One region of the Leclercia adecarboxylata genome, then DNA from elsewhere that is predicted to be linked to it. Evidence: predicted binding sites of a transcription regulator. Region 1 holds the regulator's gene; each other region holds the start of a gene.
The links. Region 1 encodes CRP, which controls carbon source genes, mostly activating them, when cyclic AMP is high. Its sites were predicted from a motif close to ATGTGANNNNNNTCACAT; they were not measured.
Positions count from the first base shown of each region.

Region 2: the regulator CRP is predicted to act here: its motif matches at 3,159-3,176, upstream of focA (formate transporter FocA).
Region 3: the regulator CRP is predicted to act here: its motif matches at 3,441-3,458, upstream of FHN83_RS12415 (PTS mannitol transporter subunit IICBA).
Region 4: the regulator CRP is predicted to act here: its motif matches at 1,911-1,928, upstream of garD (galactarate dehydratase).

Region 1 covers NZ_CP040889.1:1,648,323-1,653,965, forward strand. Annotated here, with positions in the region: gene FHN83_RS09700 (hydrolase) at 1-129, shown strand, start outside; gene FHN83_RS09705 (YheU family protein) at 132-350, shown strand; gene FHN83_RS09710 (phosphoribulokinase) at 381-1,250, shown strand; gene FHN83_RS09715 (OsmC family protein) at 1,319-1,723, opposite strand; gene crp (cAMP-activated global transcriptional regulator CRP) at 2,034-2,666, shown strand; gene FHN83_RS09725 (YccS/YhfK family putative transporter) at 2,724-4,811, shown strand; gene argD (bifunctional acetylornithine/succinyldiaminopimelate transaminase) at 4,888-5,643, opposite strand, start outside.
Region 2 covers NZ_CP040889.1:3,723,250-3,728,892, reverse strand. Annotated here, with positions in the region: gene serC (3-phosphoserine/phosphohydroxythreonine transaminase) at 1-76, opposite strand, end outside; gene FHN83_RS19510 (DUF421 domain-containing protein) at 239-931, opposite strand; gene ycaO (30S ribosomal protein S12 methylthiotransferase accessory factor YcaO) at 1,070-2,830, shown strand; gene focA (formate transporter FocA) at 3,235-4,092, shown strand; gene pflB (formate C-acetyltransferase) at 4,144-5,643, shown strand, end outside.
Region 3 covers NZ_CP040889.1:2,213,050-2,218,692, forward strand. Annotated here, with positions in the region: gene mtlR (mannitol operon repressor MtlR) at 1-25, opposite strand, end outside; gene mtlD (mannitol-1-phosphate 5-dehydrogenase) at 22-1,170, opposite strand; gene FHN83_RS12415 (PTS mannitol transporter subunit IICBA) at 1,279-3,192, opposite strand; gene FHN83_RS12425 (DUF3302 domain-containing protein) at 3,846-4,205, shown strand; gene FHN83_RS12430 (HlyD family secretion protein) at 4,208-5,344, shown strand; gene FHN83_RS12435 (glutathione S-transferase) at 5,438-5,643, shown strand, end outside.
Region 4 covers NZ_CP040889.1:1,461,497-1,467,139, reverse strand. Annotated here, with positions in the region: gene FHN83_RS08700 (tagatose bisphosphate family class II aldolase) at 1-36, opposite strand, end outside; gene garD (galactarate dehydratase) at 216-1,787, opposite strand; gene garP (galactarate/glucarate/glycerate transporter GarP) at 2,202-3,536, shown strand; gene garL (2-dehydro-3-deoxyglucarate aldolase) at 3,552-4,322, shown strand; gene garR (2-hydroxy-3-oxopropionate reductase) at 4,354-5,244, shown strand; gene garK (glycerate 2-kinase) at 5,305-5,643, shown strand, end outside.

The DNA of each region.
Region 1 (5,643 bases):
GCCAACGTGCAGTATCAACTAACCGAACATGGCGGACACGTGGGCTTTATCGGCGGCACGCTGCGTCGACCGCAGATGTGGCTGGAGACACGTATCCCGGACTGGCTGACCACATATCTGGAAAAGTAAACATGATCATTCCCTGGCAGGATCTGGCTCCCGAAACGCTGGATAATCTGATTGAAAGCTTTGTATTGCGTGAGGGCACAGATTATGGTGAACATGAACGCACGCTTGAAATGAAAGTCGCCGATGTTAAACAGCAGCTTAAAAGCGGTGAGGCCGTTCTGGTGTGGTCCGAACTGCACGAGACGGTGAATATCATGCCCCGTGGTCAGTTTCGCGACTGATCGCACACTCTTTCCACTCAGGGAGTTGCTATGTCCGCCAGACATCCGGTTATTGCCGTTACAGGGTCGAGTGGTGCAGGCACCACCACCACCAGCCTCGCCTTCCGTAAGATCTTCTCGCAACTGCATCTGCGTGCTGCAGAGGTAGAGGGCGACAGCTTTCACCGCTACACCCGTCCTGAGATGGATATGGCAATCCGCAAAGCGCGCGATCTCGGCAAACATATCAGCTACTTTGGCCCCGATGCCAACGACTTTGGCATGCTGGAGCAGACCTTCGCGGAATACGGACGCAGCGGGACCGGCCAGTCGCGCAAATACCTGCATACCTATGACGAAGCGGTGCCGTGGAACCAGGTGCCGGGTACCTTTACTCCCTGGCAGCCGCTGCCGGAACCCACCGACGTGCTGTTTTATGAAGGTCTGCACGGCGGGGTCGTCACGCCGCAACACGACGTGGCGCGCCATGTCGATCTGCTGGTGGGCGTGGTGCCTATCGTTAACCTGGAGTGGATCCAGAAGCTGACGCGGGATACCAGCGAGCGCGGCCACTCCCGTGAAGCGGTGATGGATTCCGTGGTTCGCTCCATGGAGGATTACATTAACTTCCTCACGCCGCAGTTTTCCCGCACCCATATTAACTTTCAGCGCGTCCCGACCGTGGACACCTCGAACCCGTTTGCGGCAAAAGCCATCCCTTCGCTGGACGAGAGCTTTGTGGTGATCCATTTCCGCAATCTGGACGAGATCGATTACCCCTGGCTGCTGGCGATGCTGCAGGGCTCGTTTATTTCGCACATGAATACGCTGGTGGTGCCGGGCGGCAAGATGGGGCTGGCGATGGAGTTAATCATGACGCCGCTGGTGCAGCGGCTGATGGAAGGCAAGAAGATCGCTTAATCTGTTCTCCCTCTCCCTGTGGGAGAGGGTCGGGGTGAGGGCATCAGACCGCACGATGCCCCACAAGCTTATGCCTCGATCACTTCATACGAATGGGTAATTTTGACCGCTTTTTCCAGCATCAGCGCCACGGAGCAGTACTTCTCCGCAGAGAGATCCACCGCGCGGGAGACCGCAGCGTCTTTCAGCTCTTTGCCGGTCACCACGAAGTGAAGATTGATATGGGTAAACAGGCGCGGCGCTTCATCCCGGCGTTCTGAGGTCAGCTTTACTTCGCAGTCAGTCACGTCGTGACGGCCTTTTTGCAGAATCGATACCACGTCGATTGCGCTGCATCCACCCGCCGCCATCAGAACCACTTCCATCGGACTTGGCGCTTTGTCACCGGAGTTGCCATCCATCAGTATCTGGTGGCCCGAGGCAGACTCACCGAGAAAGGTTAACCCTTCAACCCATTTCACACGTGCTTGCATTTTTATTAACTCCAGGATTGCATTTTTCCTGTCAGATTACGCGCCAGTAACAATTCTGGCAACGGAAGTCGACCTGCATCAAGCTGAAGCGAGACACCAGGAGACACGCGGCAAAACCTATGCTAAAACAGTCGAGATGCTACAGTAATACATTGACGTTACACATGTATGCAGAGGACATCACACATTACAGGCTGCTAATTATTGTGACAGCCGCTCCCCAGGCAGGGGGAAGAATTCGATTGCAACCCCCAGAGTACAGGTACACAGCCAGACTCTGGAGACAGCTTATAACAGAGGATAACAGCGCATGGTGCTTGGCAAACCGCAAACAGACCCGACTCTCGAATGGTTCTTGTCTCATTGCCATATTCATAAGTACCCATCGAAGAGCACGCTGATTCACCAGGGTGAAAAAGCGGAAACGTTGTATTACATCGTCAAAGGCTCAGTAGCAGTGCTGATCAAAGATGAAGAAGGCAAAGAGATGATCCTCTCTTACCTGAATCAGGGAGACTTTATCGGTGAACTGGGCCTGTTTGAAGAAGGTCAGGAGCGTAGCGCCTGGGTCCGTGCGAAAACCGCGTGTGAAGTGGCTGAGATCTCTTATAAGAAATTCCGCCAGCTGATCCAGGTTAACCCGGATATCCTGATGCGCCTCTCTTCGCAGATGGCTCGCCGTCTGCAGGTCACTTCCGAGAAAGTGGGCAACCTCGCCTTCCTGGACGTGACGGGCCGTATCGCTCAGACTCTGCTGAACCTGGCGAAACAGCCAGACGCCATGACCCACCCGGACGGTATGCAAATTAAAATCACCCGTCAGGAAATTGGTCAGATCGTCGGATGTTCTCGTGAGACGGTGGGCCGTATTCTGAAAATGCTGGAAGATCAGAACCTGATTTCCGCCCACGGTAAAACCATCGTGGTTTACGGAACACGTTAATTCCACTCAGACGGCGTGGCATCGCACGATGACACGCCGTTTTTGTCTCTCTCACCCATGTGGCGCAGGCTCATCTATCACCCGGAAGTTAACTACGCACTGCGGCAAACCCTGGTGTTGTGTCTCCCTGTGGCTGTGGGTTTAGTTCTCGGTTATCTGCAATACGGTCTGCTGTTCTCCCTCGTCCCCGCCTGCTGCAACATTGCTGGCCTCGACACGCCCCATAAACGCTTTTTTAAACGCCTGATTATTGGCGGCTCGCTGTTTGCCGGCTGTAGCCTGGCCGTGCAGCTGTTGCTGGCGCGCGATATACCGTTGCCCCTCATTCTGACGGTGCTGGCGATGACGTTAGGGGTCACGGCAGAGATCAGCGCCCTGCATGCCCGCCTGCTGCCCGCCTCGCTGATTGCCGCCATCTTTACCCTGAGCCTGGCGGGAAATATGCCGATCTGGGCGCCGCTGCTCATCTACGCGCTGGGCACCCTGTGGTACGGGCTGTTCAACTGGTTCTGGTTCTGGATGTGGCGCGAGCAGCCGTTGCGTGAATCCCTGAGCGTGCTCTACCGCCAACTGGCCGATTACTGCGAAGCCAAATACACCCTGCTGACCCAGCATACCGACCCTGAAAAATCGTTACCGCCGCTGCTGGCCCGCCAGCAGAAGGTGGTCGACCTGATTAGCCAGTGTTATCAGCAGTTGCACATGCTTGCCGCGAACAAAAATCATGAATACAAGCGGCTGCTGCGTACCTTCCAGGTGGGTCTGGATCTGCAGGAGCACATCTCCGTCAGCCTGCATCATCCGAAGGAGGTGCAAACGCTGGTGGAGCGCAGCCACGCCGAAGCGGTGATCCGCTGGAACGCCCTGACCGTCGCCGCCCGTCTGCGCGTGCTGGCGGATGACATTCTCTATCATCGCTATCCCACCCGCTTCAACATGGACAAGCAGCTTGGCGCGCTGGAAAAAATCGCCCGCCAGCACCCGGATAACCCGGTGGGTCAGTTCTGCGCATGGCACTTCAGCCGGATTGCCCGCGTGCTCCGCACCCAGCGTCCGCTCTATCCGCGCGATCTGATGGCGGACAAGCAGAAGCGCCTGCCGCTGATCCCCGCCCTGAGAAGCTATCTGTCGCTTAAATCTGCCGCCCTGCGCAATGCGGCCCGCATCAGCGTGATGCTGAGTATCGCCAGCCTGATGGGCGTGGCGCTGCATCTGCCTAAGCCTTACTGGATCTTAATGACCGTCCTGCTGGTGACGCAAAACGGCTACAGCGCCACGCGGGTACGCATTCTCCACCGGGCGGCCGGTACCCTGGCGGGGCTGGTTATTGCCGGCGTTACCCTGCACTTCCACGTTCCGGAAGGCTACACCCTGACGGGGATGCTGATGGTCACCCTGGTAAGTTATCTGTTCATTCGTAAGAACTACGGCTGGGCGACGGTGGGCTTCACGGTGACCGCCGTGTACACCCTTCAGCTGATCACGCTGAACGGGGAGCAGTTTATTATCGCCCGACTGGCCGACACCCTGATTGGCTGTTTAATCGCTTTCGGCGGGATGGTATGGCTGTGGCCGCAATGGCAAAGCGGGCTGCTGCGCCAGAACGCCCACGACGCGCTGGAGGCCGATCAGGAGGCCATCCGCCTGATCCTCAGCGACGATCCGCAACCCACACCGCTGGCGTGGCAGCGCATGAAGGTTAACCAGGCGCACAACGCGCTGTTCAACTCCCTGAATCAGGCGATGCAGGAGCCGGGCTTCAATTCAGCCTATCTGGCGGATATGCGGCTGTGGGTGACGCACAGCCAGTTTATCGTCGAACATATCAATGCGATGACGACGCTGGCGCGGGAACATACGATGCTGACGCCCGATCTGGCGCAGCGGTATTTGCAGTCGTGTGAAATTGCGCTTCAGCGCTGTCAGCAGCGTCTGGAGTATGACGCGCCGGGGGAGAGCGGAGACAGTAATATTCTGGAAGCGCCAGAGACCCTGACGCACGGCCCCATGAGCACGCTGGAACAGCATCTGCAGCGTATTCTGGGGCATCTGAACACCATGCACACCATTTCGTCGGTGGCGTGGCGCCAGCGCCCGCATCACGGTATCTGGTTGATCCGGCGGCTGAAACGCACGCCGTATTAATTGCCGGGTGGCGCTGCGCTTACCCGGCCTACAAATCCGTAGGCCCGTGCAAGCGCAGCGCCGCCGGGCAACACAACTACGCCTGAACCACCCGCTTCACCGCGTTCGCAAAGCGGTTCATCCCTTCGTCGATATCCGCGCTTTCCACCAGCAGCGACGGCGCAAAGCGCATCACGTCCGGTCCGGCGTTGAGCACCATCGCCCCTTCGCTGGCGGCGGCATAGAGGAAATCACGCGCCCGGCCTTTGTACTGCGGCTTCAGCTCGGCGCCAATCAGCAGCCCCATGCCACGGATATCGCTGAAGACATCGTACTGGGCATCGATCTGCTGGAGATGCTTCACGAACTGCTCGCGCTTCGTATTAACGCCGCTCAGCACTTCCGGGGTATTGATGATATCGAACGCCGCCCCTGCGACCGCACACGCCAGCGGGTTGCCGCCGTAGGTGGAGCCGTGAGAGCCCACGTGGAACGCCGAGGCGATATCCTGGGTGGTGAGCACCGCGCTGACCGGGAAACCGCCGCCGAGTGCCTTGGCGCTGGTCAGGATGTCCGGCGTCACGCCGTAGTGCATATAGGCAAACAGATCTCCGGTGCGCCCCATGCCGCTCTGCACTTCATCAAAGACCAGCAGCGCCTGGTGCTGATCGCACAGATCGCGCAGTCCCTGCAGGAATTCTGGCGTTGCCGCCATCACGCCGCCTTCGCCCTGGATGGGCTCGACAACTACCGCGCAGGTGTGATCGTCCATCACCGCTTTTACCGCATGCAGATCGTTAAACGGCACGTGGATGATGTCGGCCGGTTTCGGGCCAAAGCCGTCGGAATATTT
Region 2 (5,643 bases), 2.1 Mb from region 1:
GCTCCTGTTGAGCCTGTTTGAGCACATCCGCCGGTAACATTGCCGGACCTGAACTAAAATTAAAGACCTGAGCCATTTCCCCTCACCACGCTAAAAGCCATAAGTTATAACTGTGGATATCGGTTTTATCATTCAGTGACACGCGCCGCAATGTCTAAAACTTATGACCAGGAAAATGTGCCCGCCGTCACACAATACATTCTGCCAGCGGGCTGTCACAAAACCGACAAAATGGCTGTCAGGTGATGCGTCTGGCCCGGCTAACCTTCGTCCATTCCGGATTCGTGCAGCGTGGGCATAATTGATGCGCCCCGGCCTGGAGAGTCTGAACATGGCCACAACGGCGGCAGGCATACTCGCCGACTTCCGGTATCGTCATAAAACGTTCCACAAATTCATCCGGCAATATGCACAGCCCAGGCTTGACCTCGTCATCGTCGTAAAAGTAAACGCTTATCTGCCCGTTAGTCTCCATGATGGCCAGCTTAACCTGTCCAAGCTGCTCAACGCTGCTCACCCGTAGTTCCATAAAGAACTCAAACTCGGTCATGTTGGCGCGCTTTACTTTTTCCCAGGCCAGCTGGCCTTCTTCGACAATGGCTACCGGTTTTCCCTCCAGCAGATCTTCCAGCTTTTCACTTTTCGACATCAACCACATCACCAGCCGGTAGAGCAACGCCAGAGTGACGAAAACGACAAAGACGGGAATCATCGGCACATCGTCATAAAATGCCACGTCCCCTGCTGCCGACCCCAGCGTCAGGATAATTAACACTTCGAAGAGCGACATCTGACGCACGCCGCGTCGCCCGGTAAGCTTGAGGAACAGGAAAACCAGGACAAAGGTATAGAGACTTCGCAGCGCGACCTCGCCTAAAAACTCGAGTGGAACTTTATCAAAGGCCATTCGGTGAAGATCGAATGCTTTCATTTTTATATTCCTTTACAGTAGGTTACTGAAGGTAAGCATAGCTCAGCCTTTTATTTTCGCCGAAACCGCCGGGAGGATAGCGCCAGTCATGTAAAACCCGTATCATTGCGCGCTTTCCGTACGATATAAGTGATCCCCATGACTCAAACGTTTATCCCCGGCAAAGACGCCGCTCTGGAAGACTCCATTGCTCGCTTCCAGCAAAAACTGACCGACCTGGGCTTTAACATCGAAGAGGCCTCCTGGCTTAATCCGGTTCCCCACGTCTGGTCTGTGCATATTCGCGATAAAGAGTGTGCGTTGTGCTTTACCAACGGTAAAGGCGCGACCAAAAAAGCGGCGCTGGCCTCTGCGCTGGGTGAGTATTTTGAACGTCTGTCTACTAACTACTTCTTTGCCGATTTCTGGCTGGGCGAAACCGTGGCTAATGGCCCGTTTGTTCACTACCCAAATGAGAAATGGTTCCCGCTGACCGAAGACGATGAACTGCCGGAGGGGATCCTCGACGATCGTCTGCGTGCGTTCTACGATCTGGATAATCAATTGACCGCCAGCATGCTGGTCGATCTGCAGTCAGGTAATGAAGATCGCGGGATCTGCGCCCTGCCGTTTACCCGTCAGTCTGACGAGCAAACCGTCTATATTCCGATGAACATCGTTGGCAACCTGTATGTCTCCAACGGCATGTCAGCCGGTAACACCCGCAACGAAGCGCGTGTTCAGGGTCTGTCAGAGGTCTTTGAGCGCCACATTAAAAACCGCATTATCGCCGAATCTATCAGCCTGCCGGAGATCCCGGCTGACGTGCTGGCCCGCTACCCGGGGGTAGTGGAGTCCATCGCCAAACTGGAAGCAGAAGGCTTCCCGATCTTCGCTTACGACGGCTCCCTGGGCGGTAAGTACCCGGTCATCTGCGTGGTACTGTTCAACCCGGCGAACGGCACCTGCTTCGCCTCCTTCGGTGCTCACCCGGACTTCGGCGTGGCGCTGGAGCGTACCGTTACCGAACTTCTGCAGGGCCGCAGCCTGAAAGATCTCGACGTATTTACACCGCCGACGTTCGATGATGAAGAAGTGGCGGAACATGCCAACCTGGAAACGCACTTTATCGACTCCAGCGGCTCTATCTCCTGGGATATGTTTAAGCAGGACGCGGATTATCCGTTTGTTGACTGGAGCTTCTCAGGCAGCACAGAAGAAGAGTTCGCCACGCTGATGGCCATCTTCACTGCTGAAAATCAGGAAGTGTATATCGCCGATTACGAGCACCTGGGCGTTTACGCCTGCCGTATTCTGGTGCCGGGCATGTCCGACATCTATCCGGTGGAAGATCTGTGGCTGGCGAACAACAGCATGGGTGCGCACCTGCGCGAAACTCTGCTGGCGTTGCCGGAGAGCGCATGGGAGAAAGAGGACTATCTGAACCTCATTACCCAACTGGACGACGAAGGTCACGACGACTTTACCCGCGTGCGTGAGCTGCTGGGTCTGGCGACGGGCAAAGACAATGGCTGGTACACCCTGCGTATCGGCGAACTGAAAGCGATGCTGGCGCTGGCGGGCGGCGACCTGGAACAGGCGCTGATCTGGACCGAGTGGACCATCGAGTTCAACGCCTCGGTGTTCAGCGCAGAGCGTGCGAACTACTACCGTTGCCTGCAGACCCTGCTGTTGCTGGCGCAGGAAGAAGATCGTCAGCCGCTGCAGTACCTGAACGCCTTTACCCGCATGTACGGTGCCGAGGCGGTAGAGAACGCCAGCGCAGCCCTGAGCGGTGAAGCGCCATTCTATGGCCTGCAGGCCGTGGACAGCGATCTGAAAGCCTTCCCTGCCCACCAGTCGTTACTGAAAGCCTATGAGAAATTGCAAAAGGCCAAAAGCGCATACTGGGCTAAATAAGGTTACATACCATTACAAACAGTAGGCGAATACAATCACCTACGTTATATTACGGGGCAATTTTATTGCCCCGTTTTTTATGTGCGGTAATAAATTTTTAATTGTAATAATTAAGTTAAATATTGGTAGCTATAATAATAGCGGCCTGACGGTTATTGTTACTTTTAATATGAAATACTCCATTCTAATTAACTGTCATCAACAGGGTCAGGAGAAAAAAATCAAATCATTTTGTAACTTTTAAAATTTATTTTTATTTGGATAATCAAGCACTTACTCCGCATTTGCTGTAAAACCACGCACTTTGCGGGCCTATAAGCCAGGCGAGATATGATCTACATCAATTTCTCTTCTATAATGCTTTGTTAGTATCTCGTCGCCGACTTAATAAAGAGAGAGTTAGTGTGAAAGCTGACAACCCTTTTGATCTATTACTCCCAGCTGCTATGGCGAAAGTTGCCGAAGAAGCGGGTGTCTATAAAGCAACGAAACAACCGCTGACGACGTTCTTCCTGGCGATTACCGCTGGGGTGTTCATCTCCATCGCCTTTGTTTTCTATATTACTGCGACCACCGGTACAGCCGCGATGCCTTTCGGTATTTCTAAGCTGATTGGCGGCATCTGTTTTTCACTGGGTCTGATTCTGTGCGTGATTTGCGGCGCCGATCTCTTTACCTCGACGGTACTTATCGTCGTGGCGAAAGCCAGCGGCAGGATCACCTGGGGTCAACTGGCCAAAAACTGGCTCAACGTGTACGTTGGTAACCTGGTTGGCTGTCTGCTCTTTGTTCTGTTGATGTGGTTGTCGGGTGAATATATGACCGCCAACGGCGCGTGGGGGCTAAACGTCCTGCAAACCGCCGACCACAAAGTCCACCATACATTTATTGAAGCCGTTGCCCTTGGCATCCTCGCAAACCTGATGGTCTGCCTGGCGGTCTGGATGAGCTACTCCGGGCGCAGCCTGATGGATAAAGCCATGATCATGGTTCTGCCTGTCGCGATGTTCGTCGCCAGCGGCTTTGAGCACAGCATTGCAAACATGTTTATGATCCCTTTCGGTATCGTAATCCGTGACTTTGCCAGCCCGGAGTTCTGGACCGCCATCGGTTCAAGCCCGGAAAATTTCTCTCACCTGACCGTTATGAACTTCATTACTGATAACCTGATCCCAGTCACAATCGGGAACATTATCGGCGGTGGTCTGCTGGTTGGGTTGACATACTGGGTCATTTACCTGCGTGGCGATAACCATCATTAATGGTTTTCTCAGGCAGTAAATAAAAAATCCACTTAAGAAGGTAGGTGTTACATGTCCGAACTTAATGAAAAGTTAGCCACAGCATGGGAAGGTTTTGCCAAAGGTGATTGGCAGAATGAAGTCAACGTTCGTGACTTCATCCAGAAGAACTACACCCCATATGAAGGTGACGAATCCTTCCTGGCCGGTGCTACCGACGCGACCACTGCCCTGTGGGACAGCGTTATGGAAGGCGTTAAGCAGGAAAACCGCACTCACGCGCCTGTTGATTTCGACACCTCCATCGCGTCCACCATCACTTCACACGACGCGGGCTATATCAACAAGTCCCTCGAGAAGATCGTGGGTCTGCAGACTGAAGCGCCACTGAAACGTGCGATTATTCCGTTCGGTGGTATCAAAATGGTTGAAGGTTCATGCAAAGCGTACGATCGCGAGCTGGACCCAATGCTGAAAAAAATCTTCACCGAATACCGCAAAACCCATAACCAGGGTGTATTCGATGTTTATACCAAAGACATTCTGAACTGCCGTAAATCTGGCGTTCTGACCGGTCTGCCAGATGCGTATGGCCGTGGCCGTATCATCGGTGACTACCGTCGCGTTGCGCTGTACGGTATCGACTTCCTGCTGAAAGACAAATACTCCCAGTTCCTGTCTCTGCAGTCCGATCTGGAAAATGGTGTAAACCTGGAAGCCACTATCCGTCTGCGTGAAGAGATCGCTGAACAGCACCGTGCGCTGGGTCAGATCAAAGAGATGGCAGCGAAATACGGTTGCGATATCTCTGGTCCTGCGACCAACGCTCAGGAAGCTATCCAGTGGACCTACTTCGGCTACCTGGCCGCTGTTAAGTCTCAGAACGGCGCAGCAATGTCCTTCGGTCGCGTATCCACCTTCCTGGATGCATACATCGAACGTGACCTGAAAGCAGGCAAAATCACTGAACAAGACGCTCAGGAAATGATTGACCACCTGGTCATGAAACTGCGTATGGTTCGCTTCCTGCGTACCCCTGAGTACGATGAACTGTTCTCTGGTGACCCAATCTGGGCAACTGAATCCATCGCCGGTATGGGCGTTGATGGCCGTACCCTGGTAACCAAAAACAGCTTCCGTTTCCTGAACACCCTGTACACCATGGGGCCGTCTCCGGAGCCGAACATCACCGTTCTGTGGTCTGAAAAACTGCCACTGAACTTCAAAAAATATGCCGCTAAAGTGTCCATCGACACCTCTTCTCTGCAGTACGAGAACGATGACCTGATGCGTCCTGACTTTAACAACGATGACTACGCTATCGCTTGCTGCGTAAGCCCAATGATCGTTGGTAAACAAATGCAGTTCTTCGGTGCGCGTGCAAACCTGGCGAAAACCATGCTGTACGCAATCAACGGCGGCGTTGATGAAAAACTGAAATTGCAGGTGGGTCCTAAGTCTGAGCCAATCAAAGGCGACGTGCTGAACTATGACGAAGTCATGGATCGTATGGATCACTTCATGGACTGGCTGGCTAAACAGTACGTCACCGCGCTGAACGTCATCCACTAC
Region 3 (5,643 bases), 560 kb from region 1:
TGACCTGCGCCAGTTCCTGCATCATTTGGTTGCGTTATAAACGTTCACCGCCTCCACAACCACGTTGCTGTTGGCATCCAGACCGGATACCTGCGCCAGCGCGGCCTGTGGACCTTTCTCGGCAATTAGCTGCGCCAGCTCCTGCGCCTGCGGATCTTCTTCGCTGCGGTAGTGCATCGCGGCGGCAATGCCCTGAACCAGGTTGCTGTGCGGCAGACCGTATTCCAGGGTGCCAAGCAGCGGTTTGATCAGGCGATCGCCCGCACTCAGTTTGCGCAGCGGCTGACGGCCAACGCGCTCAACGTCATCTTTCAGATACGGGTTTTCAAAACGACCGAGGATTTTCTGAATATATGCCGCATGCTTATCGGCATCAAAACCGTAGCGTTTAATCAGTACCGCGCCGCTCTCATCCATTGCACCTTTTACCACGGCGCGGACGTTCTCATCGAGAATGGCGTCACGAATGGTCTGATGACCGGCTAATTTACCGAGGTAGGCGGTTATAGCATGCCCGGTGTTCAGCGTGAAGAGCTTACGCTCGACAAATGCCATCAGGTTATCAGTTAATTCCATCCCGGCGATCTCAGGCAGCGCGCCCTTGAACTGGGTTTTATCGACGATCCACTCGCTGAAGGTCTCAACGGTCACTTCCAGCGGATCGTTAGTGGCGGATTCTGACGGGGGAACGATGCGGTCCACGGCGGAATCGACAAAGCCGACATGCTCTTCAACCCAGGCTTTATCTTCTTCAGCCACTGCGGCCATGACGTGGCCTTTCAGTTGGGTGGTGCCGCGCACCATGTTTTCACAGGCGATGATGTTCAGCGGGGCCTCGTTGCCCTGAGCTTTACGTTTTGCCAGACCTTTCGCCACCGCCGGCGCGATACGCTCCAGAACCACCGGACCGACGGCGGTGGTGACCAGGTCAACCCCGGCAATCAGATCGATAACGTCGTCGCCAATGCTGCTAACCGCGTTCACGCCGCTTACGGTTTCGACCTGCTCGTTTTCACCTACCACATGCACCTGATAGCTATGACGTGCATTCAGGGCATCAAGTACCGTCTGATTTACATCGGCGAATGTCAGCGTAATGCCCGCGTCTGCCAGCAGTTTGCCGATAAAGCCACGACCGATGTTACCTGCGCCAAAATGTAATGCTTTCATAGTATTAACCTTCATCAATGTTTTTACCCGAGAGGGCTGGGGTGAGGAACCACGTTAATTTCCCCTCACCCTAGCCCTCTCCCCAACGGGGAGAGGGAGGTACAGAACTTACTTGTTCAGCAGCGCCAGAACTTCTTCGACGCTGGAGGTGTTAGCAAGACGTTCGATAACGGTCTCGTCGTCCAGGGCATTGGTCAGGCTGGTAATCACCTGGATGTGCTCGTTGTTACGGGCCGCGATACCAATCACCAGACGGGCGATGTCGTCTTCTTCTTCACCGAAGCGCACGCCTGCCGGGTACTGACAGAACACCACGCCGGTTTTCAGGACGCGATCTTTCGCTTCAACCGTACCGTGCGGCACCGCAATGGATTCGCCCAGGTAGGTCGGGGTCAGTTTTTCACGTTCCAGCATCGCTTCAACATATTCTGGCTGAACGTAGCCGCCTTTCACCAGCTGCTCACCGGCGAAGCGAATCGCTTCTTCTTTATGACTCGCGGTACGGCCAAGGAAGATGTTCTCCGCACCCAGCTTGAACAGGTGGCTGTTGCTCTCGTCGAAGCTGTCCTGCAGGCTGGTACGCACTTTCACTTCGTTATCTTCGTGGCGCTGCGCCGCAACCAGACGTTCGGTCAGGCTGGTGTACAGGCCGCTGTCGAGGAAGTTGGTCAGAGAAATATGCTGCGCCTGCGGTACCTGACGCATCGCACGCTCGGTCAGATCGCGGTGGGTGATGACCAGGTCAACATCCGGCGGCAGGCTGTTAATCGCGCTGTTGGTTACGGAGATCTGGGTCAGACCCGCATCCGCCACTTTCTTACGCAGGACGCCTGCACCCATGGCGCTGGAACCCATACCGGCGTCGCAGGCGACGATGATTTTACGTACGTGGCTCAGGTCGTTAGAGACATCGCCCGCCGCCAGCGGCGTTGCAGCAACACCTTTAGACTGGGATTTCATGTCCTGCATACGACGGGTTGCCGCTTCGATATCGTCTTCTTCTTTCACCTTGCTGGTTTTCAGCAGGATTGCAGAGACCACGAAGGAGACCGCCATGGCCGCGAAGATTGCCGCCAGGTTAGCGAAGTAAGCGCCTTTCGGGGTCATCGCCAGTACCGCCAGGATAGAACCCGGGGATGCCGGAGAAACCAGGCCGCCACCCAGCACGCTCAGGGTGAACACGCCAGTCATACCGCCGAGGATAACGGCGAGGATCAGACGTGGGTTCATCAGCACGTACGGGAAGTAAATTTCGTGGATACCGCCCAGGAAGTGGATGATTGCCGCACCGCCCGCAGACTGTTTAGCGCTACCGCGACCGAAGAAGATGTACGCCAGCAGGACGCCCATACCCGGACCCGGGTTAGCTTCGATCAGGAAGAAGATAGACTTGCCGAGATCGTGAGACTGCTGAATACCCAGCGGTGAGAAGATACCGTGGTTAATGGCGTTGTTCAGGAACAGGATTTTCGCCGGTTCAACAAAGATGGACGCCAGCGGCAGCATGTCGTGGGCAACCATGAAGTTAACGCCCGCCGCCAGAATTTTGGAGAGCACTTCAACTGCCGGGCCAATGCCGAGGAACGCCAGAATCGCCAGGATCATACCGATGATGCCGGCAGAGAAGTTGTTCACCAGCATTTCGAAGCCGGATTTGATCTTGCCATCAACCCAGACGTCAAATTTCTTAATGGCCCAGCCGCCCAGAGGACCGGCAATCATTGCGCCGAGGAACATCGGCATATCCGCACCGACGATAACACCCATGGTGGTGATCGCACCGACCACGCCGCCACGGTCACCGCCTACCAGACGACCACCGGTATAACCGATGAGCAGCGGCAGCAGATAGGTGATCATTGGGCCAACAAGTTTCGCCAGCGTTTCGTTAGGCAACCACCCTGTCGGAATAAATAACGCGGTGATGATACCCCACGCGATAAACGCGCCGATATTTGGCATCACCATGTTGCTGAGGAATCGACCAAAGCTTTGTACTTTGATCTTAAAATCGGATGACATAAAACACCCCTTCTTCTGTTTACGCAGGCCTTGAGCCCGAGGTTTGTTGTTAATGCGGCGGCAGAGGTTGCCCTGTTCTGATGCGTGAAATCTGGCACTTAATTGTTTAGCTGTCCAGACAGGCCAAATTTGTGTGATCTGAGTCACGTAAATGTAGGGGGTGTGGTGAGAAATGAAGTGATCAATATCACAAAACGGACGTGTAAAAAAAATACAATGCGCGTAAAAGCGGCACTTCAGGTCATTAAATGTGAAATAAATCACATTTCGTCGTCGCGAGTTTGTTTCCGGAGTGTGATCAATTCCACAAAATATTTTTATGCGGATTTCTCTGGATGTGATCGCTGGCAACATCTGCTCTTGCAATCGACGCCAGGCTGTAACTCAGCAACACGTATCGCTAAAAAAGCGTAGCCTTAATGTGGTATGGCGAAAAGTTCTAAGCTGGATTAAGCTCAACTGTAAACTTAAGTCTATTATTATTCAGGATATATTTTGTCACGCTTCTAAACTTGCATGGAGATATAAGAAAAAACCATACTCCCCGGCTCTGAAATTAATGAGTTTAAGCTCTTGTTCTTACCAATGAATTAATGTGGCTGCTTACCATTTTATTAATTTAATGAGTTTACGTTTTATTTAGTGAGGCAAATATGTTTCTCAACTATTTTGCGCTGGGTGTGTTGATCTTTGTCTTCGTGGTTCTTTTTTATGGGATCATCGCTATCCATGATATTCCGTATAACATGGCCAAAAAGCGCAATCATCCCCATGCTGATGCTATTCATACGGCGGGGTGGATTAGCCTGTTTACGCTCCATGCTATCTGGCCGTTTCTGTGGATTTGGGCAACGCTCTATCAGCCAGAGCGCGGCTGGGGTATGCAAAACCACATCCAACCGCCGCCGGACCGCAGCCCGGACGTTGATGCGCTGGCGAAGCGCGTAGCCGAGCTGGAACAAAAACTGGCCGCAGTGCCCCCCACTGCTGATAAGAATACGCCGGAGCACTAATCATGGATCTGTTGATCGTATTGACCTATGTCGCGTTTGCATGGGCCATCTTTAAAATATTCCGAATCCCGGTAAACCAGTGGACGCTGGCAACTGCAACCCTGGGCGGGGTATTTCTCGTGGCCGGGCTTATTTTATTAATGAACTATAACCACCCGTATACGTTCACGGCGCAGAAAGCGGTTATCTCTATTCCGATTACGCCGCAGGTAACGGGAGTTGTTACGGAAGTCACGGATAAAAATAACCAGCTTATTAAAAAAGGCGAAGTGTTATTTAAAATCGATCCGGGCAGGTATAAAGCCCGCGTCGATCGCCTGCAGGCGGACCTGGTGACGGCGACACACAATATTGATGTCCTGAAAGCTCAGCTGGCGGAAGCCCAATCGAATACCACCCGCGTGTCGGCCGAACGCGATCGTCTGTTAAAAGACTATCAGCGTTATGTAAAAGGCAGCCAGGCGAAGGTGAATCCCTTCTCAGAAAGCGATATTGATAACGCGCGGCAAAATTACCTGGCGCAGGACGCCATGGTGAAAGCGTCGGTGGCGGAACAGGTTCAGATCCAGAGCCAGTTAGAGAGCATGTCTAACGGTGAGCAGTCGCAGATTGCCTCCCTGCGCGCCCAGTTAGCGGAAGCGCAATACAACCTGGACCAGACCGTCATCCGTGCGCCGAGCAACGGCTACATCACCCAGGTGCTGATTCGCCCAGGTACCTACGCGGCTTCACTGCCGCTGCGTCCGGTGATGGTCTTTATCCCTGAGCAGAAACGCCAGATTGTGGCGCAGTTCCGCCAGAACTCGTTACTGCGTCTGAAACCAGGCGATGAAGCCGAAGTGGTATTTAATGCCCTGCCGGGCCAGGTCTTCTCCGGTAAGCTGACCAGCATTCTGCCGGTGGTGCCCGGCGGTTCCTACCAAGCGCAGGGGGTGCTGCAGGCGCTGACGGTGGTGCCGGGTACCGACGGTGTGATTGGTACCATCGAACTGGATCCGAACGCCGACGTGGACGCCCTGCCTGACGGCATTTACGCCCAGGTGGCGGTCTATTCCGATCACTTCGCCCACGTTTCCGTGATGCGTAAAGTCCTGCTGCGTATGACCAGCTGGATGCACTACCTCTATCTCGACCATTAATCCCCAAAAAGGCAGGTATGCGATCCGCGTCCCTGCCTTTTTTTCTATGCCTGGGCCATACTTATCCTTTTGTTGGCGGATAAGGAGCAGGCAATGAAACTCATCGGCAGTTATACCAGTCCCTTCGTGCGTAAAATCTCCATTCTCCTGCTGGAGAAAGGCATCACTTTTGAATTTATTAATGAACAGCCCTATCAGGCTGAAAGCGGTGTCGCGCAGTACAATCCCCTGGGTAAAGTCCCGGCCCTGGTCACCGACGAGGGTGAGCACTGGTTCGACTCGCCGATCATTGCCAGCTA
Region 4 (5,643 bases), 190 kb from region 1:
TTTGGTGAGCATCGCTTTGGTCGAAATGATGTACATCCTTCCTCCGAAACCTTTCGTTTGTTTTCTTCGAAAGAAGATATAGTGTTTCGGAATGCTTTTTTGTGATTGATATCGTAAAAACGAAAGAAGCGAAAGTGAAAGGAAGGTTGCGAAAGAACGAAAGGCAAAAAAAAAGCATGGCCGAAGCCATGCTAAAGTGAGGTTTACTGCAAAACTCAGGTCACCGGTGCCGGGTTGAATACCGCCAGCTGGTTATGTAATCCCCATTGATCGGAGAACGTCTTCTTACGTCCACTCGCCACGTCGAGGATGAAGTGGAACAGCTTCCAGCCCACGTCCTCAATGCTCTCTTCCCCGGTGGCGATGGTGCCCGCGTTAATATCCATCAGATCGAACCAGCGATTAGCCAGCTCGGTGCGGGTTGCCATTTTGATCACCGGAACCGCCATCAGGCCGTACGGCGTGCCGCGCCCGGTGGTGAACACCTGAACGGTGATCCCGGAGGCCACCTGCTGGGTGCCGCAGACGAAATCGCTGGCAGGCGTGGCGGCGTAGATCAGGCCGCGTTTGGTTGGACGCTGGCCCGGAGAGAGCACCTCAACGATGGCGCTCTGGCCCGATTTGGCGATAGAGCCCAGCGCTTTTTCCACCACGTTCGCCAGGCCGCCTTTCTTGTTGCCCGGAGAGGGGTTGGCGCTGCGGTCGGTTTTACCCATATCGAGATAGTTATCGTACCAGGCCATCTCTTCCAGCAGGCGTTTGCCCACCTCTTCGTTGATGGCGCGTGGCGTCAGGAGGTGGATCGCATCGCGCACCTCGGTCACTTCGGAGAACATCACCGTGGCGCCACAGCGCACCAGCAGGTCCGAGGCATAGCCCACGGCCGGGTTAGCGGTCACGCCGGAGAAGGCGTCGCTGCCCCCGCACTGCATGCCTACCACCAGCTCAGAAGCCGGGCAGGTTTCACGCTTGCGCTGATTGAGTTTTGTCAGATGGCGCTCCGCGACCTGCAGAATGTCATCCACCATGGAGCGGAAGCCGACGTGCTGCTCGTCCTGCAGACGCACGATGCTGGCGCTGTCGACAGGAATGGCCTGGGTATCTTCGGTCCCCTGCAGCAGTTTCTCAGGCACCAGTTTTTCACAGCCGAGGCCGACCACCATCACTTCACCGCCAAAGTTCGGGTTCAGGGCGATATTGTGGACGGTACGGATCGGCACGATGGCCGCCGGGGCGTTGATCGCCACGCCGCAGCCGTAAAGGTGATTCAGACCCACCACGCCGTCGACGTTCGGGTATTTTGGCAGCAGATCGCGCTCGATGATCTTCACCACGAAATCGACCACCCCCGCCACGCAGTGCACGCTGGTGCTGATGCCAAGCAGGTTTTTGGTGCCCACGCTGCCGTCCGCATTGCGATAGCCTTCAAAGGTGTAGCCTTCCAGGGCTGGCATTGGCTCCGGTACGCGGGTTGCCAGCGGCAGGGTGTTCAGCGGCGGGGCTTCCGGCAGGGCGACCAGCGATTCATCAATCCAGCTGCCCTGCGGGATCGCCCGCACGGCATAGCCGATGACTTCGCCGTAACGCACGATTTCGCCCTGCGCCGGGATATCGACCAGCGCCACTTTATGGCCCTGCGGAATATGCTCGATCAGTTCAAGCCCGTCCGGGAAACGCGTTCCGGCTTTTAACCCCTGATCGTTAACAATAATCGCCACGTTATCGGTGTCGTGCACCTTAATATAAAACGCGGTCGGCGACGTTTGTCGAATTTCAATGTCGGCCATTGTCCAGTATTCTCCAGCGAATGGGGGATAATTAATGGGTAAAAGAGTACGTCTATTTTCTTGTTATAGGAAATAAAGACTCTGCTCAGTGGAATAAAGAATGTCAGGCGCTGGGGATTAATAATGTGATCTCGATCACTCATTTTTGACCTTCGCCTGCGCATAAGGGGGGCAATGGTGAAATCTGTGCATCAGCGCCCAGGGGTTTGTGCATATGCTCAAAATAATATTCATCACGCCGTCGATAATTGAGCGTTGCCACAATGCGCGGTGCAGGGCGCTTGATTATACTCATTAACGCTTTCATGGATTCGGTTAATTAACCGCGATTACCTGTTATTAGCAAAATAATCAGGAATGCCTCGCTCTAAAAATAATAAAAACACTTTCATTGATGTACCAGAGGAAATAAATATGTTGCTGGATACTACCGTTGAAACAAAAAAGGGTGCCCCTACCCGTTATTTAATATTGCTCATTATCTTTATTGTTACCGCAGTCAATTACGCTGACCGCGCCACGCTCTCTATTGCCGGAACGGAAGTCGCCAAAGAGCTGCAGTTAAGCGCCGTGTCGATGGGCTACATCTTCTCCGCCTTCGGCTGGGCCTACCTGCTGATGCAGATCCCCGGCGGCTGGCTGCTGGATAAGTTCGGTTCGAAAAAGGTTTATACCTACAGCCTGTTCTTCTGGTCGCTGTTCACCTTCCTGCAGGGCTTTGTGGATCTCTTCCCGCTGGCGTGGGCAGGCGTTTCAATGTTCTTTATGCGCTTTATGCTCGGCTTCTCCGAGGCACCGTCCTTCCCGGCTAACGCCCGCATCGTGGCGGCCTGGTTCCCGACCAAAGAGCGCGGTACCGCATCGGCGATTTTTAACTCCGCCCAGTATTTCTCGCTGGCGCTGTTCTCCCCACTGCTCGGCTGGCTGACCTTCGCCTGGGGCTGGGAACATGTCTTTACCGTGATGGGCGTGATTGGCTTTGTGCTGACCGGCCTGTGGGTGAAGCTGATTCACAACCCAACCGACCACCCACGCATGAGCGCTGAGGAGCTGAAGTTCATCAAGGACGGCGGCGCGGTGGTCGACATGGATCACAAAAAGCCGGGCGACAAAGCGGCCAGCGGTCCGAAGCTGCATTACATCAAACAGCTATTGTCCAACCGCATGATGCTGGGCGTGTTTTTCGGGCAATACTTTATCAACACCATCACCTGGTTCTTCCTCACCTGGTTCCCGATTTACCTGGTGCAGGAGAAGGGGATGTCGATTCTGAAGGTGGGTCTGGTGGCCTCCATCCCGGCGCTGTGCGGTTTTGCCGGTGGCGTACTGGGCGGCGTCTTCTCGGATCACCTGATTAAGAAAGGGAAGTCGATTACCCTGGCGCGTAAGCTGCCGATTGTGCTGGGTATGCTGCTGGCCTCCTCAATCATTCTGTGCAACTACACCAACAACACCGCGCTGGTGGTAGGGCTGATGGCGCTGGCCTTCTTCGGTAAAGGGTTTGGCGCTCTGGGCTGGCCGGTTATTTCCGATACCGCGCCAAAAGAGATTGTCGGCCTGTGCGGTGGTGTGTTTAACGTCTTTGGCAACGTAGCGTCAATCGTCACTCCGCTGGTGATTGGCTATCTGGTCAGTGAACTGCATTCGTTCAACGCGGCCCTGGTGTTTGTCGGGTGTTCGGCGCTGATGGCGATGTTCTGCTACCTGTTCGTAGTGGGTGACATCAAACGTATGGAATTGCAGAAATAAGCAAAGGTATAAGCGATGAGTAACGATATTTTCCCGAACAAATTTAAAGCGGCCCTCGCGGCGCATCAGATTCAGATCGGCTGCTGGTCCGCGCTGGCAAGCCCAATCAGCACCGAAGTGCTGGGGCTGGCTGGTTTTGACTGGCTGGTGCTGGACGGTGAACATGCGCCGAACGACGTCACCACGTTTATCCCGCAGCTGATGGCGCTGAAAGGCAGCCACAGCGCGCCGGTTGTGCGCGTCCCGACCAACGAGCCGGTGATTATCAAGCGCCTGCTGGATATTGGTTTCTACAACTTCCTGATCCCGTTTGTGGAGAACGTCGAAGAGGCGGTGCAGGCGGTGGCCTCTACCCGCTATCCGCCGGAGGGTATTCGCGGCGTGTCGGTCTCCCATCGCGCCAATATGTTTGGCACCGTGCCGGACTACCTGGCCCAGTCGAACAAGAACATCACCATCCTGGTACAGATTGAGAGCCAGCAGGGCGTGGATAACGTTGATGCCATTGCCGCCACTGACGGCGTAGACGGCATCTTCGTCGGCCCAAGCGATCTGGCGGCGGCCTTTGGCCACCTGGGTAACGCTAATCATCCGGAAGTGCAGCGCGCCATTCAGCACATCTTTGCCCGCGCCAAAGCGCACGGTAAGCCGTCCGGCATTCTGGCGCCGGTTGAGGCCGATGCCCGCCGTTACCTGGAATGGGGCGCGACCTTTGTTGCCGTTGGCAGCGACCTTGGCGTGTTCCGCTCCGCCACCCAGAAGTTAGCTGATTCCTTCAAGAAATAACCACCACCACTGAATAAAGAGAGACGCAAATATGACACTGAAAGTTGGTTTTATTGGCCTGGGTATCATGGGTAAACCAATGAGTAAAAACCTCATCAAAGCAGGTTACTCACTGGTGGTTGCAGACCGTAACCCGCAAGCCATTGCCGACGTGATTGCCGCAGGCGCAGAAACCGCCGCCACGGCAAAAGCCATTGCCGAGCAGTGCGATGTGATCATCACCATGCTGCCAAACTCCCCGCACGTAAAAGAGGTGGCGCTGGGTGAAGGCGGCATCATTGAAGGAGCCAAACCGGGCACCATGGTGATCGACATGAGCTCCATCGCACCGCTGGCCAGCCGTGAAATCAGCGAAGCGTTGAAAGCGAAGGGCATCGACATGCTGGATGCGCCGGTGAGCGGCGGCGAGCCGAAAGCCATCGACGGTACCCTCTCGGTGATGGTGGGCGGCGATAAGGCGATTTTCGACAAGTACTACGACCTGCTGAAAGCGATGGCCGGTTCTGTGGTGCATACCGGTGAGATTGGCGCGGGTAACGTAACCAAGCTGGCAAACCAGGTGATTGTGGCCCTGAACATTGCGGCGATGTCCGAAGCGCTGACCCTGGCGACCAAAGCGGGCGTGAACCCGGATCTGGTTTATCAGGCCATTCGCGGCGGCCTGGCGGGCAGCACCGTACTGGATGCCAAAGCGCCAATGGTGATGGATCGTAACTTCAAGCCGGGCTTCCGTATCGATCTGCACATCAAGGATCTGGCCAACGCGCTGGACACGTCTCACGGCGTGGGTGCGCAGCTGCCTCTGACCGCGGCGGTGATGGAGATGATGCAGGCCCTGCGTGCCGACGGGCTGGGCACGGCGGACCACAGCGCCATCGCCTGCTATTACGAAAAACTGGCGAAAGTGGAAGTCACTCGCTAACAAAGACGGGCGCGGGAACGCGCCCGCTATTTTTGCCTTAAGCGGTAACAGGCTATAACTATGAAAATCGTAATCGCCCCTGACTCTTATAAAGAAAGCCTGTCTGCCACCGAGGTAGCGCGGGCGATAGAAAAAGGCTTTCGGGAGATCTTTCCCGATGCAGAGTATGTTTCGGTTCCCGTGGCGGATGGCGGGGAGGGAACGGTTGAAGCGATGATTGCCGCCACCAACGGCACAATGCAGCACGCAGTTGTGACGGGCCCACTGGGCGAAAACGTCAATGCCTGCTGGGGGATCTCCGGCGATGGCGTGACGGCATTTATCGAGATGGCGTCTGCCAGCGGTCTGTCACTGGTTCCACCGGCACAGCGCAACCCGTTAATCACCACCACCCGCGGG